4 regions of the Bradyrhizobium sp. 44 genome follow, and region 2 is predicted to be linked to each of the others. Evidence: predicted binding sites of a transcription regulator. Region 2 holds the regulator's gene; each other region holds the start of a gene.

Region 1 (4,716 bases), on a different contig from region 2:
CGCGACGGCCGCGCCGACTTCCTTGTCCGAGGCGGTGACGCCGCGCGCGAGCAGCTTGCTGTTGATCGCGAACGTCATCTCGCCGGGGATCAGGGCCATCAGCGCATCGCAGATAGTGCGGCCTGCCGGCCCGTGCGGCTCGCGATGACCTGCGGTCAGCGACAGGCCGTGATCGTCGAAAGCCTCGGGTTCGGCGACGACGATTTGCGCCAGCGGATAGCGCGCCTTCACGGCCGTCGCGACGCCCGCGATCAGACCACCGCCGGAGGCCGGCGCCACCACGATGTCAGGGGCGAGACCAAGTGCCGCCATGTCCTCGGCGATCTCGCGGCCGGCGGTGCCTTGGCCGGCGATCACGAAGGGATCGTCATAGGGCCTGACCAGCGTCGCACCGCGCTTCTCGGCGATGCCGCGCGAGATCGCCTCGCGGTCGTCGCGGTCGCGGTCGTACAGCACGACCTCGGCACCGTAGGATTTGGTGCGCTCGCGCTTCGACAACGGCGCATCCGCGGGCATCACGATGGTCGCCTGCATGTCGAGGATCTTGGCCGCCGCCGCCACGCCCTGGGCGTGATTGCCGGAGGAGAACGCCACCACGCCGCCGGCGCGCTTGTGCTGCGGGATCGAGGCGACCTTGTTGAAGGCACCCCGGAACTTGAACGAGCCGGTGCGCTGGAGCATCTCCGGCTTGAGATAGACCTTTGCGCCGACACGTTCGTTGAGCACGGGAAAGGACAACAGCGGCGTACGGACGGCGAAGGGTGCGATCACGCGCGCTGCGGCATCGATATCGGCAGGGCCGATCGGGAGGAGCTGTTCTGTCATGCCTGATGTTATCGCGGCGGATGAGGCGCGGGCAAGGCATCTCCGCGCGAGCATTCTGGGCTCTCAGGCGACGAATCGCGCCGGCTCCGCCCCGTTCCGGCCCGGCAGCACCGCGCCGACCGCCAAAATGCTGTCGATAAAGGCCCGGGCCGAGGCCTCCCAGGTGTAGTTGGAGGCGAATTCGACACAGTCCTGCCGGGAGATGTCCAGCGCGGCGAAGCAGGCGCTGCGCAGATCGTGATCGAGCGCGCCGACCGGCGCATCGCCGATCACGTCGCGGGGCCCCTTCACCGGAAACGCCGCGACCGGCAGGCCGCTCGCCAGCGCTTCGAGCAGGACCAGGCCGAAGGTGTCGGTTTTGCTCGGAAACACGAAGACATCGGCGGCAGCGTAAATGTCCGCCAGTTCCTCACCGTGCTTTTCGCCGAGGAAGATCGCGTCCGGATAGGCCTCCTCCAGCGCGACACGCTCCGGACCGTCGCCGACGATCACCTTGGTGCCGGGCAGGTCGAGGTCGAGGAAGGCCTCGAGATTCTTCTCTACCGCGACCCGGCCGACCGACAAGAACACCGGCGCCGGCAGGCAGAGGTCGATCGCGCGGGGGTGGAACAGGCTGGTATCGACGCCGCGAGGCCACAGCACGACATTGTCGAAGCCGCGCTCGGTCAGCTCGCGGGCGAGCGCCGGCGTTGCCGCCATCACGGCGCGGCTGGGGCTGTGGAATCGGCGCAGCGCCCGCCAGATCAGGGATTCCGGAACCGGCACCCGGGCACGGACATATTCGGGGAAGCGGGTGTGGAAGCTGGTCGTGAAGGGCAGCTTGCGCTGGCGGCAATAGCGCCGGACCATCAGGCCGATCGGCCCCTCCGTCGCGATGTGGATGCTGTCCGGATGCGCCTCCTCGATCAGCTTCGCGATTCTGCCCGGCCGCGGCATGGCCAGACGCACGTCCCGATAGCTTGGCATCGCAAAGGTGCGGAACGATTGCGGCGTCAGGAACGCGAATTCGACGCCAAGGCTCTGGGCGGCGTCATTAAGCTTGGTCAGCGTCCGAACCACACCGTTGACTTGCGGGTGCCAGGCGTCGGTCGCGACCAGGATGCGCATCAGGATGCCCTTGTCATGCGGCTCTGGCTGCGACCTGCGGGACTTGTGCCGGCTTCTCGGCCTGGTCCGCCCAGGTGATGATCTCGAAATGGCCGTCGTCGTGCTCGACCAGCGCCGTGCAGCTCTCGACCCAGTCGCCGCAATTCATGTAGCGGATGCCGCCCTCGTCGCGGATCACCGCGTAATGGATATGGCCGCAGATCACGCCGTCGGCGTCGTGGCGCCGCGCCTCGGCGGCGAGCGCCTGCTCAAACGCGCCGATATAGTTGACGGCATTCTTGACCTTCTGCTTGGCCCATTGCGACAGCGACCAATAGGGCACTTTGAACATGCGCCGGAAGAAGTTGACGAAACGATTGAGCTGGATCGCGAAGTCGTAGGCCTTGTCGCCGAGATGGGCGAGCCAGCGTGCGTTCTGCACCACGAGGTCGAAGATGTCGCCGTGGATGACGAGATAGCGCTTGCCGTCCGCGCCGGTGTGGACGGTATTCTCGACCACGTCGATGCCGCCGAAATGAGTGCCGTAATAGTTGCGCAGGAATTCGTCGTGATTGCCGGGAATGTAGATGACCTTGGCGCCCTTGCGCGCCTTGCGCAGAAGCTTCTGGACGAGGTCGTTATGCGATTGCGGCCAATGCCAGCTCGATTTCAGCGCCCAGCCGTCGACGATGTCGCCGACGAGATAGATCGTGTCGGCATCATGGAAACGCAGGAAGTCGAGCAGAAGGTCGGCTTGAGAACCGCGGGCTCCGAGATGAACGTCGGAGATGAACAACGTGCGAAAGCGCCGCTCCGGGCTCTCGTCACTCACATCGTAACTTCCCATGCGCCAGCCTGTAACAATGTCCCGTGACAGGGGGATGACCAATTGAACCTTTGAGGCACCTTCGGAACCGAATCGCGCTTGCCTCGCCCACCCCGCGAATATCAGTCGCATGCGACAATCAGGCGACATCGCGTCGCAGCGCCCTCCGCAACAACCCGGAACTGCATGGGCTCGATGGGTTGACGGCGGCGCGCTCGCGAGCGGCGTCAGTAAAATTTGTGGAAGTGATGGATCGGGCCGTGGCCGTGGCCGACGCTGAAGCGGTCGGCGGCCGCGATCGCCGCGCTGATCCAGAACTTGGCGTTGCGCACGGCGCGCTCGAGATCCTCGCCTCTGGCGAGCCCGGCGGCGACCGCCGAGGACAGCGAGCAGCCGGTGCCATGGGTGTTGCGAGTGGCAACGCGCGGCGCGGCCAGCGCGATCGTGGTGCTGGCATCGACGAAATAGTCGATGCTCTCGGCGCCCTCGCCGTGCCCGCCCTTGATCAGGACCGCCCGGCAGCCGAGCGCCATCAGCCGGCGCCCCTGGCTCTCGATCTCGGCCTCGCTGGCCGCGACCGGTTCGCCGAGCAGAGCCGCGGCCTCTGGCAGATTGGGTGTGATCACCGAGGCCAGCGGCATCAGCTTGATGCGCAGGGCGTCGACCGCTTCGGAGGCGAGCAGGCGATCCCCCGATGTCGCCACCATCACGGGATCGAGCACGATATGCCGGGGCGCCCAGCGCGACAGCGCGGCCGCGATCGCATCGATGCTGGCGGCTTGCGCCACCATGCCGATCTTGACCGCGCCGACCTCGAGATCGGAAAACACCGCATCGATCTGCGCGGTGACGAATTCGGCGGGCACCGCATGAATGCCGGTGACGCCGCGGGTGTTCTGCGCGGTCAGCGCCGTGATGGCGGACGCGCCAAAAACGCCGAGCGCAGCAAAGGTCTTCAGGTCGGCCTGGATGCCGGCGCCGCCGCTCGAATCGGAGCCGGCAATGGTCAGCGCGACGGGCGTCGTCATGGGGCGATTTTCCGCGTTTTCGAAGCCATGGCCCGTCCTAGCGCGCCTCCCCCGGCCCAGCAAGTTCGCTTGCTAAATTCGGCCGGGTTTGGCCTATTAGCCGCCAGATATGCTTTCGGAGTGACCGCGATGGTTCCCTTTTTCGTCCAGATCAAATGCAAGCTCGGCCAATCCTATGTAGTCGCCAATGCGCTTGCCGAAGCCGAGATCGCCTCCGAGATCTATTCCACGGCCGGTCAATACGACCTGCTGGTGAAGTTCTACGTCGACAACGACACCGATATCGGCCACTTCGTCAATGAGAAGGTGCAGGTGTTGCCTGGCATCCAGGACACCCTCACCATCATCACCTTCAAGGCGTTTGGCGCGAGTTGATCGTCGAGAAAACGGCGGGCCTGATCAGGCGCCGCCCTCCTTGCGCTTGGGGCGCGGCGGACCGTCCACCGGCGGCAGCGATTTGAGATAGTCCGCCATCGCCGCGAGATCGTCGTCCGGCAATTGCGAGGTGTTCTTGATCACCCGCGTCATCGCGCCGCCGACGCTGTCGCCGTCGGGCAATTCGCCGGTCTTCAGGAAATAGGCAATATCCTTCGCGCTCCACTCGCCAAGGCCCTTCTGGGTGATGTTGGGGACCCATCCCTCGCCTTCCGGATTGGGGCCGCCGGCGAAGCGTTGTCCGGCAATGATGCCGCCAAGCGCGTTGCGCGGGCTGTGGCATTCCGCGCAATGGCCAAAACTGTTGACGAGATAGGCGCCGCGATTCCACTGCGGCGACTTCGCGCTGTCGGCGACGAAGGGCTTGCCGTCCATAAACAGGAATTTCCAGATGCCGACGTTGCGCCTTATATTGAACGGAAAGCGCACGTCGTGGTCGCGCACCTTGCCTGCGACGGCCGGCAGCGTTTTCAGGTACGCAAAGAGATCGAGCACGTCCTCGCGCCTGGCGTGCTG
Region 2 (4,716 bases):
TCTGCTTGAGCAGCAGCGACATCCTCTGCACGTGATCGAAGAAGCCGGGCTTGAGCATGACGTCGAGCACGGCATTCGCAGCCGAGATCGCGAGCGGATTGCCGCCGAAGGTCGAGCCGTGCGAGCCCGGCGTCATGCCGGATGCCGCTTCCGCGGTCGCAAGGCAGGCGCCGATCGGGAAGCCGCCGCCGAGCGCCTTGGCCAGCGACATCACGTCGGGTTCGACGCCAAGGCGGCGGTACGCGAACAGATCGCCGGTGCGGCCCATGCCGGTTTGCACCTCGTCGAAGGCGAGCAACAGACCCTTCTCGTCGCAGAGCTGGCGCAACGCCCTCAGGAAGGCGGGCGTTGCCGAACGCACACCGCCCTCGCCCTGGATCGGCTCGATCAGGATTCCGGCGGTCTGCGGACCGATCGCCTTTTTCACCGCGTCGAGATCGCCATGCGCAACTTGGTCGAAGCCCTCCATCGGGGGGCCGAAACCTTCGAGATATTTTGCCGAACCCGTCGCGGCAAGTGTCGCCAGCGTGCGGCCATGGAAGGCGCCTTCGAAGGTGATCATGCGATAGCGGTCGGGATGGCCCTTCGCGGCGTGATAACGGCGCACGACCTTGATCACGCATTCCAGCGCTTCGGCGCCGGAATTGCAGAAGAACACGAACTCCGCGAAACTTTCATTGCACAGGCGCGCGGCGAGCTTTTCGCCGTCCGGGCTCTGGAACAGGTTCGACATGTGCCAGAGCTTCGTGGCCTGCTCCTGCAACGCCGCGACCAGCGCCGGATGGGCATGGCCGAGCGCATTCACCGCAACGCCGGAGGTGAAGTCCAGATAGCGCTCGCCATTGGTCGCGATCAGCCAGCAGCCTTCGCCACGCTCGAAACCGAGGTCGGACCTGGCGAAAACGGGGAGCAAATGCGGCGCTGCGCTGTTAGTCATGACGGTCACTTGAATGTTGCGGACGGTGTGAGCGTGCATTGCGCAACGCACCATCGACCGGCCCGGAAAACGAAACGTGCCGCCTCTTGAGGGCGGCACGCGCGACTATCTTAGGCCTGGTGAAACGGGTGTCAATGCCGCCCGGAAAGCCTCGCGAAACGCTGAATCCGTAGTCTTGCGGTGCCGATTTTGCGGGATTTAGTCACGGAACATGTGGAAGCGAGTCGGCGGACTCTTGCGCGGGAGTCACGCCATATTGTAGCGTTTGGATTGTCAGATACGACATCTCGTGCAGTGGTTCTGATCTTTAAGTCCTTATGTACCGGCGTAAACGTTCGGGCGTTCAAGACGCGCCCGGCGAGCCTTAAGGGATTCTGGCGGCACGGGTTTTTGAAGGCTTAGGCATTCGCTGCGAGGCCCCAGGATGGCTGGCGCGCAGCGAGGGAAAGGGTGCAATGACGGTTTTGACCTGGTCCGATGATCGCGTCGAGCAGCTGAAAAAGCTCTGGGAGGCCGGACTTTCGGCCAGCCAGATCGCGGCGGAGCTCGGCAATGTGACCCGCAATGCCGTGATCGGCAAAGTGCACAGGCTCGGCCTCTCGGGCCGCGCCAAGAGCCCTTCGTCGGCAGCGCCCCGGCCGCGCAAGGCGCGCCCCGCGCAGCACATGATGCGGGTGAGCCGCCCGATCTCGCGCGGCAACACCGCGCTGGCGCAGGCCTTCGAGGTCGAGGCTGAGCCGGATCCGGTCACCTACGACAACGTGGTGCCGATGAGCCAGCGGCTGTCGCTGCTGGAATTGAACGAGGCGACCTGCCACTGGCCGGTCGGCGATCCCTCAAGCCCGGACTTCTTCTTCTGCGGTGGACGGGCGCTGTCCGGCCTGCCCTATTGCGCCCAGCACTCGCGCGTCGCGTACCAGCCGGCGTCGGATCGGCGGCGTGCACCGGTGAAGCCGGGGCCGCGGTAATTACGGCAAGTCGTCGCGCGAAGACGGCTCAACGATTTCAGTCTCGTCCCGGCCTAGTGCGCAATTGCGCGCGGGGGGCCGGGACCCATACTCCGAGCGCGCAGTTGCCGTGCGAAAGGGGTCGCTCCGAGTCTTCGCCAAACCACGTTCGGTGGTTATGGGTCCCGGATCAGCGCTCGCTTGTCCGGGACGACGTCGAAGAATTCGGGACAGCTTGCCAACAAACAAGGCTGCAACCCTATACCTGCTCCGCCTTGGCAAACCGATCATCCAGCGCGTAACCGGCGCCGCGGACGGTGCGGATCGGGTCCTGCTCGCGGCCGAGATTGAGCAGCTTGCGCAGGCGGCCGATATGCACGTCGACGGTACGCTCGTCGATATAGATGTCGCGGCCCCAGACGCTGTCGAGCAGTTGCTCGCGCGAGAACACCCGTCCCGGATGCTCCAGGAAGAACTCCAGCAGGCGATATTCGGTCGGACCGAGATCGATCGGCCGGCCCGAGCGCGCCACGCGGCGCTTGTCGCGGTCGAGCTCGATGTCGCCAAAAGCAAGGACGGTGGCGAGCCGCTCCGGGCTTGCGCGCCGCAGCAGGCCTTTCACGCGCGCCAGCAGCTCCGGCACCGAGAATGGCTTGACGATGTAATCGTCGGCGCCGGTCGCAAGACCCCGCACCCGCTCGCTCTCCTCGCCGCGCGCGGTGAGCATGATGATCGGGAGCTGCTTGGTCTCGGGACGGGTGCGAAGCCGCCGGCACAACTCGATGCCTGACAGGCCCGGCAGCATCCAGTCGAGCACGATCAGATCGGGGATGTGCTCCTTGAGGCGGGTGTCGGCGTCGTCGCCGCGCATCACCGTCTCGACGTCATAGCCGTCGCCTTCGAGGTTGTAGCGGAGAAGCTCGGTCAGGGCTTCCTCGTCCTCAACCACCATAATGCGTGCGCCCATCGGGTCGTCGCTCCCTTAAGTCTTCAGGTGTTCGGTACCGTGTTGGCGAAGGTCGTCATGTCGCCCTTCGGCCGCTTGTCGGTGATCGCCTGGCCCTCAATCATGTAGAACACGGTCTCGGCGATGTTGGTGGCGTGGTCGCCGATCCGCTCGATATTCTTGGCGCAGAACATCAGGTGAATACAGAACGAGATGTTGCGCGGATCCTCCATCATGTAGGTGAGGAGCTCGCGGAACAGCGAGGTGCAGATGGCGTCGACTTCCTCGTCACCCTTCCACACCGCCATCGCCGCCGGCAAATCATGCGCGGCATAAGCGTCCAGCACCGACTTGACTTGCTGCTGCACGAGGTCGGTCATGTGCTCGAGGCCGCGGAACAGCTTGAGCGGATGGAAGTCCGTCTCCAGCGCCGCAACGCGCTTGCCCATGTTCTTGGCGAGGTCGCCGATGCGCTCGAGATCGGTCGCGACGCGCATGGCGCCGACGATCTCGCGCAGATCGACCGCCATTGGCTGGCGCCGGGCGATGGTGAGCACCGCGCGTTCCTCGATGCGCTTCTGCAGCGCGTCGAGTTCAGTGTCGATGGCGACGACGCGCTGGCCGAGCGGGACGTCGCGGCGGATCAATGCGTCGACGGACTCGACGATCATGCGCTCGGCGATGCCGCCCATCTCTGCGACCAGGCGTGTGAGTTCCTGGAGGTCGGTGTCGAAGGCCTTTGCGGTATGTTCAGAACCCATGTCGCGTCTCCTAGCCGAACCGGCCGGTGATGTAATCCTGCGTGCGCCGGTCGGACGGCGACGTGAAGATCTTGCTGGTGTCGTCGAACTCGATCAACTCGCCGAGATACATGAAGGCGGTCTTGTCGGAGACGCGCGCCGCCTGCTGCATGTTGTGGGTGACGATCGCGATCGTGTAATCCTCGGACAGCTCCTGGATCAGCTCCTCGACCTTGGCGGTCGAGATCGGGTCGAGCGCCGAACAGGGTTCGTCGAACAGGATCACCTCGGGCCGCACCGCGACGGTGCGGGCGATGCAGAGACGCTGCTGCTGGCCGCCGGAGAGCGACAGGCCGGAGGCGTTGAGCTTGTCCTTGACCTCGTTCCACAGCGCGCCGCCGCGCAGCGCCTTCTCGACGCGGCCGTCCATCTCGGACTTCGAGATCTTCTCATAGAGACGGATGCCGAACGCGATGTTCTCGTAGATCGTCATCGGGAACGGCGTGGGCTTCTGGAATACCATGCCGACGCGGGCGCGCAGCAGATTGAGGTCCAGCTTGCCGTCGAGGATGTTGGTCTGGTCGAGCATGAGCTGACCGGTGGCGCGCTGACCGGGATAGAGGTCGTACATCCGGTTGAAGATGCGCAGCAGGGTCGACTTGCCGCAGCCTGACGGACCGATGAACGCCGTGACACGGTTGGCGCCGAGCGTCAGGTTGATGTTCTTCAGCGCATGGTGCTCGCCGTAATAGAAGTTCAGGTTGCGCACGGTCACCTTGGGGGGCGCCTCCGGCAGCACTGCCGCGTGCGGCAGTCCACCTGACGCGCTCATCGATACGGAAAGATCACTCATTTTGCGGTCCTCTCGGCGCCAAGGATGCGCGCGAAAATATTAAGGGCAAGAACGGTCAGGGTGATGAGCAGCGCGCCGCTCCAGGCCAGCTGCTTCCAATAGGCATAGGGGCTCTGCACGAAGTTGTTGATGGTCACCGGCAGGTTCGCCATCGTTTTGTTTAGGCCGAGGCTGAAGAACTGGTTCGACAGCGCGGTGAACAGCAGCGGCGCGGTTTCACCGGCGACGCGGGCGGTCGCGAGCAGCACGCCCGTGATGAGACCCGAACGGGCAGCGCGATAAGCGATCCGCTT
Region 3 (4,716 bases), on a different contig from region 2:
AGGGAAAATGAGCCTGATCAAGCCTCATCTGGTGATTGCGGAGCCTTCCGACCAGTCCCATATCCGCTTGGTTGGGAGGGACGACCTTCCCTTTCCATCAGCACACCAGTCGCGGGGACGACCCTGCCTTGAATGGAGGGTCGTCATGGCCTGGAGCATCCTGTTCGTCGCCGGTCTGCTGGAGATCTCCTGGGCGATCGGCCTCAAATATACCGAGGGGTTCACCAAGCTCGTTCCGTCGGTTCTCACGCTCGGCGCCATGGCCGGCAGCATCATCCTGCTCGGGCTCGCCCTCAAATCGCTGCCGATTGGAACTGCTTATGCAGTCTGGACCGGTATCGGCGCGGTCGGTACCGCGACGCTCGGCATCATCCTGTTCGGCGAGCCGGCCACCGCGTTCCGCCTCGCCAGCATCGGGCTGATCGTCGCCGGGATTGTCGGACTGAAGCTGGTTACCTGACGAAGATCTTGACCGCCCACCAGCTCAGCGCGGCGACGATGGCCGAGGCCGGCATCGTGATCACCCAGGCATAGACGATCGAGCTGGCGACGTTCCAGCGCACGGCCGAGAGGCGCCGGGCGGCGCCGACGCCGACGATGGCGCCGGTGATGGTGTGGGTGGTCGAGACGGGAACGCCGAGGAAGGTCGCCATGAACAGGGTCGCGGCACCGCCGGTCTCGGCGCAAAAGCCCTGCATCGGGGTCAGCTTGGTGATGCGCAGGCCCATGGTCCGAACGATGCGCCAGCCGCCCATCAGCGTCCCCATCGCCATTGCGGCCTGGCACGAAAGCACCACCCAGAAGGGGACGAAGAATTCGCCGCCGAGCTGGCCCTGCGAATAGAGCAGCACGGCGATGATGCCCATGGTCTTCTGCGCGTCGTTGCCGCCGTGGCCGAGCGAATAGAGCGAGGCGGAGGCGAATTGCAGGATGCGGAAGGCGCGATCCACGGCAAAGGGCGTGGAGCGCACCGAGGCCCAGGAGACGATCGCAACCAGCACCATCGCGAGCAGAAAGCCGACGAGCGGAGACAGCACGATGGCGATCACCGTCTTGGACAATCCGCTCCAGACCACCGCCGAAAGGCCCGCTTTGGCCACGCCGGCACCAAACAAGCCCCCGATCAATGCGTGCGACGAGGACGATGGGATGCCGAGCGCCCATGTCACCAGGTTCCAGACGATGGCGCCGACCAGCGCAGCGAAGATCACCTGGGCATCCACGATCGCGGGATCGATGATGCCGGTGCCGATGGTCTGGGCGACGTGCAGCCCGAACACCATGAAGGCGACGAAATTGAAGAAGGCGGCCCAGAACACCGCGTATTGCGGCCGCAGCACGCGGGTCGAGACGATGGTCGCGATCGAATTGGCGGCGTCGTGCAGGCCGTTCAGGAAGTCGAACAGCAGCGCGACGGCGATCAGTCCGACCAGGACGGGAAGACCCAACGCAACATCCACGGCGCGGTCCCCTGCCCTAAACTTGCTCGATGACGATGCTGTTGATCTCGTTCGCGACGTCGTCGAAGCGGTCGGCGACCTTCTCGAGATGGTCGTAGATCTCCGCGCCGACGATGAAATCCATCGCGTTGCCGTTGCGATGCTTGAGGAACAGTTCCTTCAGCCCGATATCATGGAGATCGTCGACGCGGCCTTCCAGCTTGCCCAGCTCTTCCGTGATCGCGGTCAGCATGGCCACGTTCTGGCCGATCTTCTGCATCAACGGCAGCGCACGGCCGACCAGATTGGCGCATTCGATCAGAAGCCCGCCGATCTCCCGCATCGGCGGCTCGAAGCTGCGGACCTCGAACAGCATCACGGCCTTGGCGGTCTGTTGCATCTGGTCGATGGCGTCGTCCATCGAGGTGATCAGGTTCTTGATGTCGCCGCGGTCGAACGGGGTGATGAAGGTCCGGCGCACCGCCGTCAGCACCTCACGGGTGATGTTGTCGGCATCGTTCTCGAACTGGTTGACGCGCTGGCAATAGACCGGCGTCTCCTCACCCCCGTTGAGCATGCTCTGGAGCGCGATCGAGCCCTGGATCACCGTCTGGGCGTGGCGGTCGAACAGGTCGAAGAACCGTTCTTCCTTGGGCAGGAAAGCGCGAAACAATCGCATCATGGGAGAGAGACTACCGGTTGGATTATGGCCTGGCCCGAGCGGGCCGTCATGAAACTGTCATAGACCATTTTCGATCCACGCGCGTGCCACCTCACGCCCGTGGAGCCGGATCATCCACCGCTTTCGCGCGTCAGCCTATCTTCTGTTATATCAATTACTTACAGCGACCGCCGGAAGTAATGCGCGATTTCGCCGATGACGCCGCGGCGGAAGGTGAGCACGCAGATCACGAAGATCGAGCCCTGGATCACGGTCACCCATTGGCCGAACCCCGCCAGATATTGCTGCATGGCGATGATCACGAAGGCACCGACCACGGGACCGAACACGGTTCCGAGTCCGCCGACCAGCGTCATCAGCACGACTTCGCCCGACATCGACCAGTGCACGTCGGTGAGCGAGGCGTTCTGCGCCACGAAGACTTTCAGCGCACCGGCAAAGCCGGCCAGCGTGCCCGACAGGACGAAAGCCAGGAACTTGTACTGATCGGTGCGGTAACCCAGCGAGATCGCGCGCGGCTCGTTCTCGCGGATCGCCTTGAGGACTTCGCCGAACGGCGAGTTGATGATGCGGAAGATCAACAGGAAGCCGGCGAGGAAGCCGACCAGAACCACGTAGTAGAGCACGGTCGGCTTGGTCAGATCGAAGACGCCGAACATGCGTCCCTGCGGAATGCCCTGGATGCCGTCTTCACCATGGGTGAACGGGGCCTGGAGGTAGATGAAGTACAGAAGCTGCGACAGCGCCAGCGTGATCATCGAGAAATAGATGCCCTGGCGGCGGATCGAGATATAGCCCGTGATGAGCGAGAGCACGAAGGCACCGGCGACGCCGACGAGGATGCCGAGCTCCGGCGGCAGCGCCCACACCTTCAGCGCATGCGCGCTGCAATAGCCGGCCGTGCCCAGGAACATCGCATGGCCGAAGGACAGCAAACCGCCATAGCCGATCAGCAGGTTGAAGGCGCAGGCGAGCAGCGCGAAGCACAGCGCCTGCATCACGAAGAACGGGTAGACCCCCGTGAATGGCACCGAAGCCAGCAGCAGCGCCATCACCACGAAGACGATCATCTCGTCGCGGATCGCGCGCGGGGTTACCGGCAGCGTGTCGTCCGTCAAGGCTGTCATGTCAGGCCGCCCTTCCCGTCAATCCCGTTGGCTTCACCAAGAGCACCAGCACCATCAGCACGAACACGACGGTGTTGGAGGCCTCGGGGTAGAAATACTTGGTCAGGCCCTCGATCACACCGAGCGCGAAGCCGGTGATGATGGAGCCCATGATCGATCCCATGCCGCCGATCACCACCACCGCGAACACCACGATGATGAGGTCGGCGCCCATCAGCGGTCGCACCTGGTTGATCGGCGCCGACAGCACGCCGGCGAGCGCGGCAAGGCCGACACCGAGCCCGTAGGTCAACGTGATCATGCGCGGAACGTTGACGCCGAAGGCGCGCACCAGCGTCGGGTTTTCGGTGGCGGCGCGCAAATAGGCGCCGAGCCGGGTCTTCTCGATCAGGAACCAGGTCGCGATGCAGACCACCAGCGAGAAGATGACGACCCAGCCGCGATAGACCGGCAGGAACATGAAGCCGAGATTCATGCCGCCCTTGAGCTGGTCCGGAATGGCGTAAGGCAGGCCGGAGGAGCCGAAATAGTTCTGGAACACGCCCTGCACGATCAGCGCAATGCCGAAGGTCAGAAGCAGGCCGTAGAGATGATCCAGCCCGGTCAGCCATTGCAGCATGGTCCGTTCCAGGATCATGCCGAAGATGCCGACAATGATCGGTGCAAACAGCAACGCCCACCAGTAGTTGATGCCGCCGAGGTTCAGCAGGAAGTACGCGACGAACGCGCCCATCATATAGAGCGCGCCATGGGCGAAATTGATGATGTTGAGCATGCCGAAGATCACGGCAAGCCCGAGACTGAGCAGCGCGTAGAACGAGCCGTTGATCAGTCCCACCAGTAGCTGAGCGTAAAGAGCCTGCATCGATCCCGCACCCGGTCCCTTCGGCGTTCCCTGAAAGCCGCCCGCAGGCCTGATGGCCTGCGGGCGGTTATCTTACTTCTTCAACAGAGCGCACTTGCTCTCGGACAGCGGCGTGAAGGCCTGGTCGCCCGGCACCGTGCCGACCAGCTTGTAGAAATCCCACGGTCCCTTGGACTCGGAGGGCTTCTTCACCTCGAACAGATAGGCATTGTGGATGGTGCGGCCGTTGGGCTGGATCTCACCCTTGCCGAACAGATCGTCTTCCGTCGGCATCGACTTCATCTTCTCGACGACCTTGGCGCCGTCATGCGGGTTGCCGCCGAGCGCTTCGAGTGCCTTGAAATAGTGACGCACGCCCGCATAGACGCCGGCCTGCACCATGGTGGGCGGCGCGTTGTTCTTCATCTTCTCGGCGAAGCGCTTCGAGAACGCCCGGGTCTGGTCGTTCATGTCCCAGTAGAAGGTCTCGGTGAAGTTGAGGCCCTGTGCGGTCTCGAGCCCGATCGCCTTGACGTCGGTGAGGAACAGCAGCAGCGCCGCGAGCTTCTGGCCGCCCTTGACGATGCCGAACTCGGCCGCCTGCTTGATCGTGTTGGTGGTGTC
Region 4 (4,716 bases), on a different contig from region 2:
CGCCATGGTGTTCGTGATCTCGGCGGGCATCAACCGTCTCGCTCCCTCGACCGCCCAAATCCTGTTCTGGGTGTTCGCGGCGCTGATGGGCGTCTCGCTGTCCTCGATCTTCCTGGTGTTCACGCACACCTCGATCGTGCGGGTGTTCTTCATCACCGCGGCGACCTTCGGCGCGCTCAGCCTCTACGGCTACACCACCAAGCGTGACATGAGCGGAATGGGTTCGTTCCTGTTCATGGGCCTGATCGGCATCGTCATCGCGAGCCTGGTGAACCTGTTCCTGGCGAGCTCGGTGCTGCAGTTCGTCGTGTCGGTGGTCGGCGTGCTGGTGTTCGCGGGCCTCACCGCCTGGGATACCCAGCGGCTGAAGAACGACTACATCTACGGCTACGCCTCGGCCGGCGGTGACATCGCAGAGCGTGCGGCCATCACCGGCGCGCTGTCGCTGTACCTGAACTTCATCAACCTGTTCACGCTGCTCCTGCAGCTCCTCGGCCAGCGCGACTAAGCGCCAGACCAGAGCGAACGACACCAGCCCCGGCCGAAAGGCCGGGGTTTTGGTTTGGGCGTGATGTTCCCTCAACCAACGTCATTGCGAGGAGCTCTTGCGACGAAGCAATCCAGAGTCCTTCCACGGACGCATTTCTGGATTGATTCGTTCCGCTCGCAATGACGACGTGGGGAGGCCGTTGCCTCTTCCAGTCGTCCCGGGAAGGCTCTAATCTTGCGGCATGTCCGCACCCGAAATCAGGCCCACCCTTGAGGCCGACCTGCCCGCCATCACCGCCATCTACCAGCAGGCTGTCCGCGAGGGCACCGCGACATTCGAGCTGGAGCCGCCCGACCTCGCCGAGATGACGCGCCGCTACCGCACGCTGATCGACGGCGGCTATCCCTATTTCGTCGCCATCCTCGACGGGCGCGTCGCCGGCTACGCCTATGCCGGCGCCTACCGGCCGCGGCCGGCCTACCGCTTCACGGTCGAGAACTCGATCTATCTCGATCCGTCCTTTCACCGCCGCGGCATCGGAGCGCTCCTGCTGGAGCGGCTGATCGTCGAATGCGAGGCGCGCGGCTTCCGCCAGATGATCGCCGTGATCGGCGATTCCGCCAATGCCGGCTCGATCGGCGTGCACACCAAGGGCGGCTTCAGGATGATCGGCACGCATCCCAGCGTCGGGCTGAAATTCGGCCGCTGGCTGGACACGGTGATGATGCAGCGCGACCTCGGCGAGGGCGCGAAGAGCGTGCCGACAAAATAGGTCTCGTTGGGTGGGCAAAGCGAAGCGTGCCCACCATCACCAACGCGTTTGACGAAAGATGGTGGGCACGGCGCGATGCGCCTTTGCCCACCCTACAGCACCAAGCGCGCCGCTACACCACCGCCAGCTTGCGATCGATCACCAGGAGCACGCGCTCCAGCTCGTGGCCGCGGCGCAGGATCAGGCCCGTCGCCGAGATCACGCTGTACATGCCCTGCTTGCGCGCGAGGCGCGGATCCTTCTCGATGCGATAGATCGGCACTTCCGAAGCGCGGCGAAAGACCGAGAACACGGCGCGATCCTTGAGGAAGTCGATGGCGTAGTCGCGCCACTCGCCGTCGGCGACCATCCGGCCGTAGAGATTGAGAATACGGTGCAGCTCGAGCCGGTTGAACGTTACGCGGCTCGGTTGCGCATTCGAAGCGGCGGGGCGCGCCGCCGCGCGCTGTTCGCTCGGATCGGCATCCTCCGACAGACTCATAGGCTGCCTCCTGTCGTATCAGCATGACCGCGTCCGCGAAGACCGTCCCCGGAACCGCGGATCATGACAGTTGCATGATCGCGCCAACTGTTCCCCACTGCAAGGGGCCCTGTAAGGACGTTGGACCGGAGCAAACCGCCCACACGTAGCGGTGGAACTCTGTCGCGGCAAACCGTCACGGGATCGTTAGCAGGAATCATAGTGTCGCCGCTTTTCCGCCAAGCGACTGCCGCCCTGCATTGCGAAAAGACTTGTGTGCGTTGACCCGGTCCTTTCGGTTCCGGATTCCTCAGCCCCCAGCCCCCCGGGGCCGTCAGGATCGGGTCTGTTCGCACGACAAGGAGGGCCAACGCGAGTTGGTCCTTTTTTGTTTGGGCCGGTTTTGTTTGTCCCGGGATGTTTTCGCCTCGACGGATCTCTTCCTCATCAGCGAGAACACTCCCTCCCCTCATCCTGAGGAGCCGCGAAGTGGCGTCTCGAAGGATCGAGGCCGAGCTGCCTCAGCAGGGCCTGCGTGGTTCGAGACGCGCGCAAGAGCGCGCTCCTCACCATGAGGATTGAGAGTGCGCTTGAATCGGAATATTCGAAGTGTGCGCGTTAGTGCAGCGACGTGTACGCCGCGCCCAGCATCGGGCCCGGCTTTTCACGGCTGCCGTCCTGGACGTAGACCACAGCACCGTCGACGCCGTCGCGCGTGAGGTTCTCGATCGGCACCGTCCAGCTTTCCGGACGGCCGGTCCAGTCGCCGACCTTGAGCAGGTTGCGCACCACGTTGTGATAGATCACCTGCTGTCCGCGATTTTCACCGCGGCTGATCGCGATCGGCACCGACTTCGCAATCGAGCAGATCCAGACCTCGCCGTGGGACGCCGTCGGCTCCTTGCTCGCGGCCACCGAGACGTTGATCTGCTTGCCCGCGAGCGACATCGTCACCGGCACGCTCATCACACCAGTGCCCGTGTCGGTTTTGCCGATCGCGCTTTCGATGCCAGTGCGATCGCTGCCCACGACATGCGTGGAGCCGTTGACCACGACCTGCGGCGTGTAGACTTCGCGGTCGCCGCGCATGCGCGAATAGGCACGCTGCCGTGCAGAGAAGCGCGAATCGGCCAATGTGTCCTTCCAGCCGAGATAGTCCCAATAGTCGATCGGCATGCTCAGCGCGATGATCGAGGGATCGCGGGCGAGGTCGCCGATGATCTTGTCGGCCGGCGGGCAGGAGGAGCAGCCCTGCGAGGTAAACAATTCGACAACGGCGCGGGGATCAGCCTCGGCAGGACGAATGACGGCGACGATCGCACAGAGACCAAGTGCACCCGACCAGAGGGCGCCGGACCAACGTGAAACCAGATGAGAAGCCGTCATTGTTGTCATGTCGAACGCCGCACACCATTGCTCGCGAGAGGGAAAGCTTACCGCCGGATGGTCACCGTAGTCTTACGGGCCTCACACCTTCGTCCGCCACAGCAGCCGTCCAGGGCGTGAGGTTCTCCGCCGGGCGGGCCATCCGAAGCCTGCCGCAAACGCGTGAAGGCGGCCTTGTGATAGGCCGCCTTCGTGTAACCTACTACTCACTTCGCAGTGAGCCACCGTTCACAAATCCGCGCTTACGCCGCGAGCTTGCGCAGCACGTAGTGCAGGATGCCGCCGTTGCGGTAGTATTCGAGCTCGTCCAGCGTATCGATGCGGCAGAGCAGCGAAACGCGTTGCAGCGAACCGTCGCCGGAGACGATCTCCGCGGTCAGCTTCTGGCGCGGCTTGAGGTCGCCGATGAGGCCGCGCAGCGTGACCTTCTCGTCGCCCTTCAGACCGAGCGACGACCAGGAGGTGCCGTCCTCGAAGGTCAGCGGCAGCACGCCCATGCCGACCAGGTTGGAGCGGTGGATGCGCTCGAAGCTCTGGCAGATCACGGCACGCACGCCGAGCAGCCGCGTGCCCTTCGCGGCCCAGTCGCGCGAGGAGCCGTTGCCGTATTCGGCGCCGGCGAACACCACCAGCGGCACCTGCTCCTGCTGGTACTTCATCGCGGCGTCGTAGATCGACATCTGCTCGCCGTCGGGCCAGTGTTTTGTCAGACCGCCCTCTGGGATATTTCCATCCGCGCCCTTGAGCATAAAATTCTTGATGCGGATATTGGCGAAGGTGCCGCGCATCATGACTTCGTGGTTGCCGCGGCGCGTGCCGTACTGGTTGAAGTCGGCCGGACGCACCTGGTGCTCGCTGAGATATTTGCCGGCGGGCGAGGTGAGCTTGATCGAACCGGCCGGCGAGATGTGGTCGGTGGTGATCTTGTCGCCGAACATGGCAAGGATGCGGGCCTCGACGATGTCGGTGACCGGCTCCGGCTCCTTCTTCATGCCTTCGAAATAGGGCGGGTTCTGCACATAGGTCGAGCTCATGTTCCAGCGATAGGTCTCGCTCTCGACCGTCTTGATCTTGCGCCAGTTGGTGTCGCCCTTGAACACGTCGGCATACTTCTTCTTGAAGATCGACGCGGTCACGAACTTCTTCATGAAGGCGTTGATCTCCTTCGTCGTCGGCCAGATGTCCTTGAGGTACACCGGCTTGCCGTCCTTGCCTTCACCGAGCGGCTCGATGGCGAGGTTCTTGGTGACGGTGCCCGCGAGCGCATGAGCGACCACGAGCGGCGGCGAGGCGAGGTAGTTCGCCTGCACGTCCGGCGAGACACGGCCTTCGAAGTTGCGATTGCCGGAGAGCACCGCAGCCGCGACGATGCCGTTGTCGTTGATCGACTTCGAGATCTCCTCGGGCAGCGGACCGGAATTGCCGATGCAGGTGGTGCAGCCGAAGCCGACTAGGTTGAATCCGACCTTGTCGAGATCGGCCTGGAGACCGGAATCCGCGAGATAGGCCGCCACCACCTGGCTGCCGGGTGCCAGCGAGGTCTTCACCCACGGCTTTGCCTTGAGGCCCTTCGCGGCGGCGTTGCGCGCCAGCAGACCGGCGCCGATC

Evidence for each region. Region 2 encodes PhoB, which activates phosphate uptake and scavenging genes when phosphate is short. Its sites were predicted from a motif close to TGTCATNNANCTGTCAT; they were not measured.
Region 1: the regulator PhoB is predicted to act here: its motif matches at 2,782-2,798, upstream of IVB41_RS27975 (UDP-2,3-diacylglucosamine diphosphatase).
Region 3: the regulator PhoB is predicted to act here: its motif matches at 2,166-2,182, upstream of IVB41_RS19645 (DUF47 domain-containing protein).
Region 4: the regulator PhoB is predicted to act here: its motif matches at 1,807-1,823, upstream of IVB41_RS35260 (DUF2794 domain-containing protein).

Annotation. Positions count from the first base shown of each region.
Region 1 covers NZ_JADPIY010000029.1:469,049-473,764, reverse strand. The annotation lists gene IVB41_RS27985 (threonine/serine dehydratase) at 1-825, opposite strand, end outside; gene IVB41_RS27980 (glycosyltransferase family 1 protein) at 889-1,932, opposite strand; gene IVB41_RS27975 (UDP-2,3-diacylglucosamine diphosphatase) at 1,946-2,758, opposite strand; gene thiD (bifunctional hydroxymethylpyrimidine kinase/phosphomethylpyrimidine kinase) at 2,965-3,765, opposite strand; gene IVB41_RS27965 (Lrp/AsnC family transcriptional regulator) at 3,895-4,140, shown strand; gene IVB41_RS27960 (cytochrome c) at 4,165-4,716, opposite strand, start outside.
Region 2 covers NZ_JADPIY010000008.1:409,368-414,083, reverse strand. The annotation lists gene IVB41_RS03900 (aspartate aminotransferase family protein) at 1-937, opposite strand, end outside; gene IVB41_RS03895 (GcrA family cell cycle regulator) at 1,393-1,905, shown strand; gene phoB (phosphate regulon transcriptional regulator PhoB) at 2,144-2,851, opposite strand; gene phoU (phosphate signaling complex protein PhoU) at 2,875-3,591, opposite strand; gene pstB (phosphate ABC transporter ATP-binding protein PstB) at 3,602-4,423, opposite strand; gene pstA (phosphate ABC transporter permease PstA) at 4,420-4,716, opposite strand, start outside.
Region 3 covers NZ_JADPIY010000016.1:655,708-660,423, reverse strand. The annotation lists gene sugE (quaternary ammonium compound efflux SMR transporter SugE) at 146-460, shown strand; gene IVB41_RS19650 (inorganic phosphate transporter) at 453-1,460, opposite strand; gene IVB41_RS19645 (DUF47 domain-containing protein) at 1,477-2,121, opposite strand; gene IVB41_RS19640 (branched-chain amino acid ABC transporter permease) at 2,280-3,248, opposite strand; gene IVB41_RS19635 (branched-chain amino acid ABC transporter permease) at 3,250-4,113, opposite strand; gene IVB41_RS19630 (ABC transporter substrate-binding protein) at 4,186-4,716, opposite strand, start outside.
Region 4 covers NZ_JADPIY010000043.1:51,364-56,079, reverse strand. The annotation lists gene IVB41_RS35270 (Bax inhibitor-1/YccA family protein) at 1-508, shown strand, start outside; gene IVB41_RS35265 (GNAT family N-acetyltransferase) at 732-1,262, shown strand; gene IVB41_RS35260 (DUF2794 domain-containing protein) at 1,375-1,743, opposite strand; gene IVB41_RS35255 (thioredoxin family protein) at 2,341-3,117, opposite strand; gene acnA (aconitate hydratase AcnA) at 3,351-4,716, opposite strand, start outside.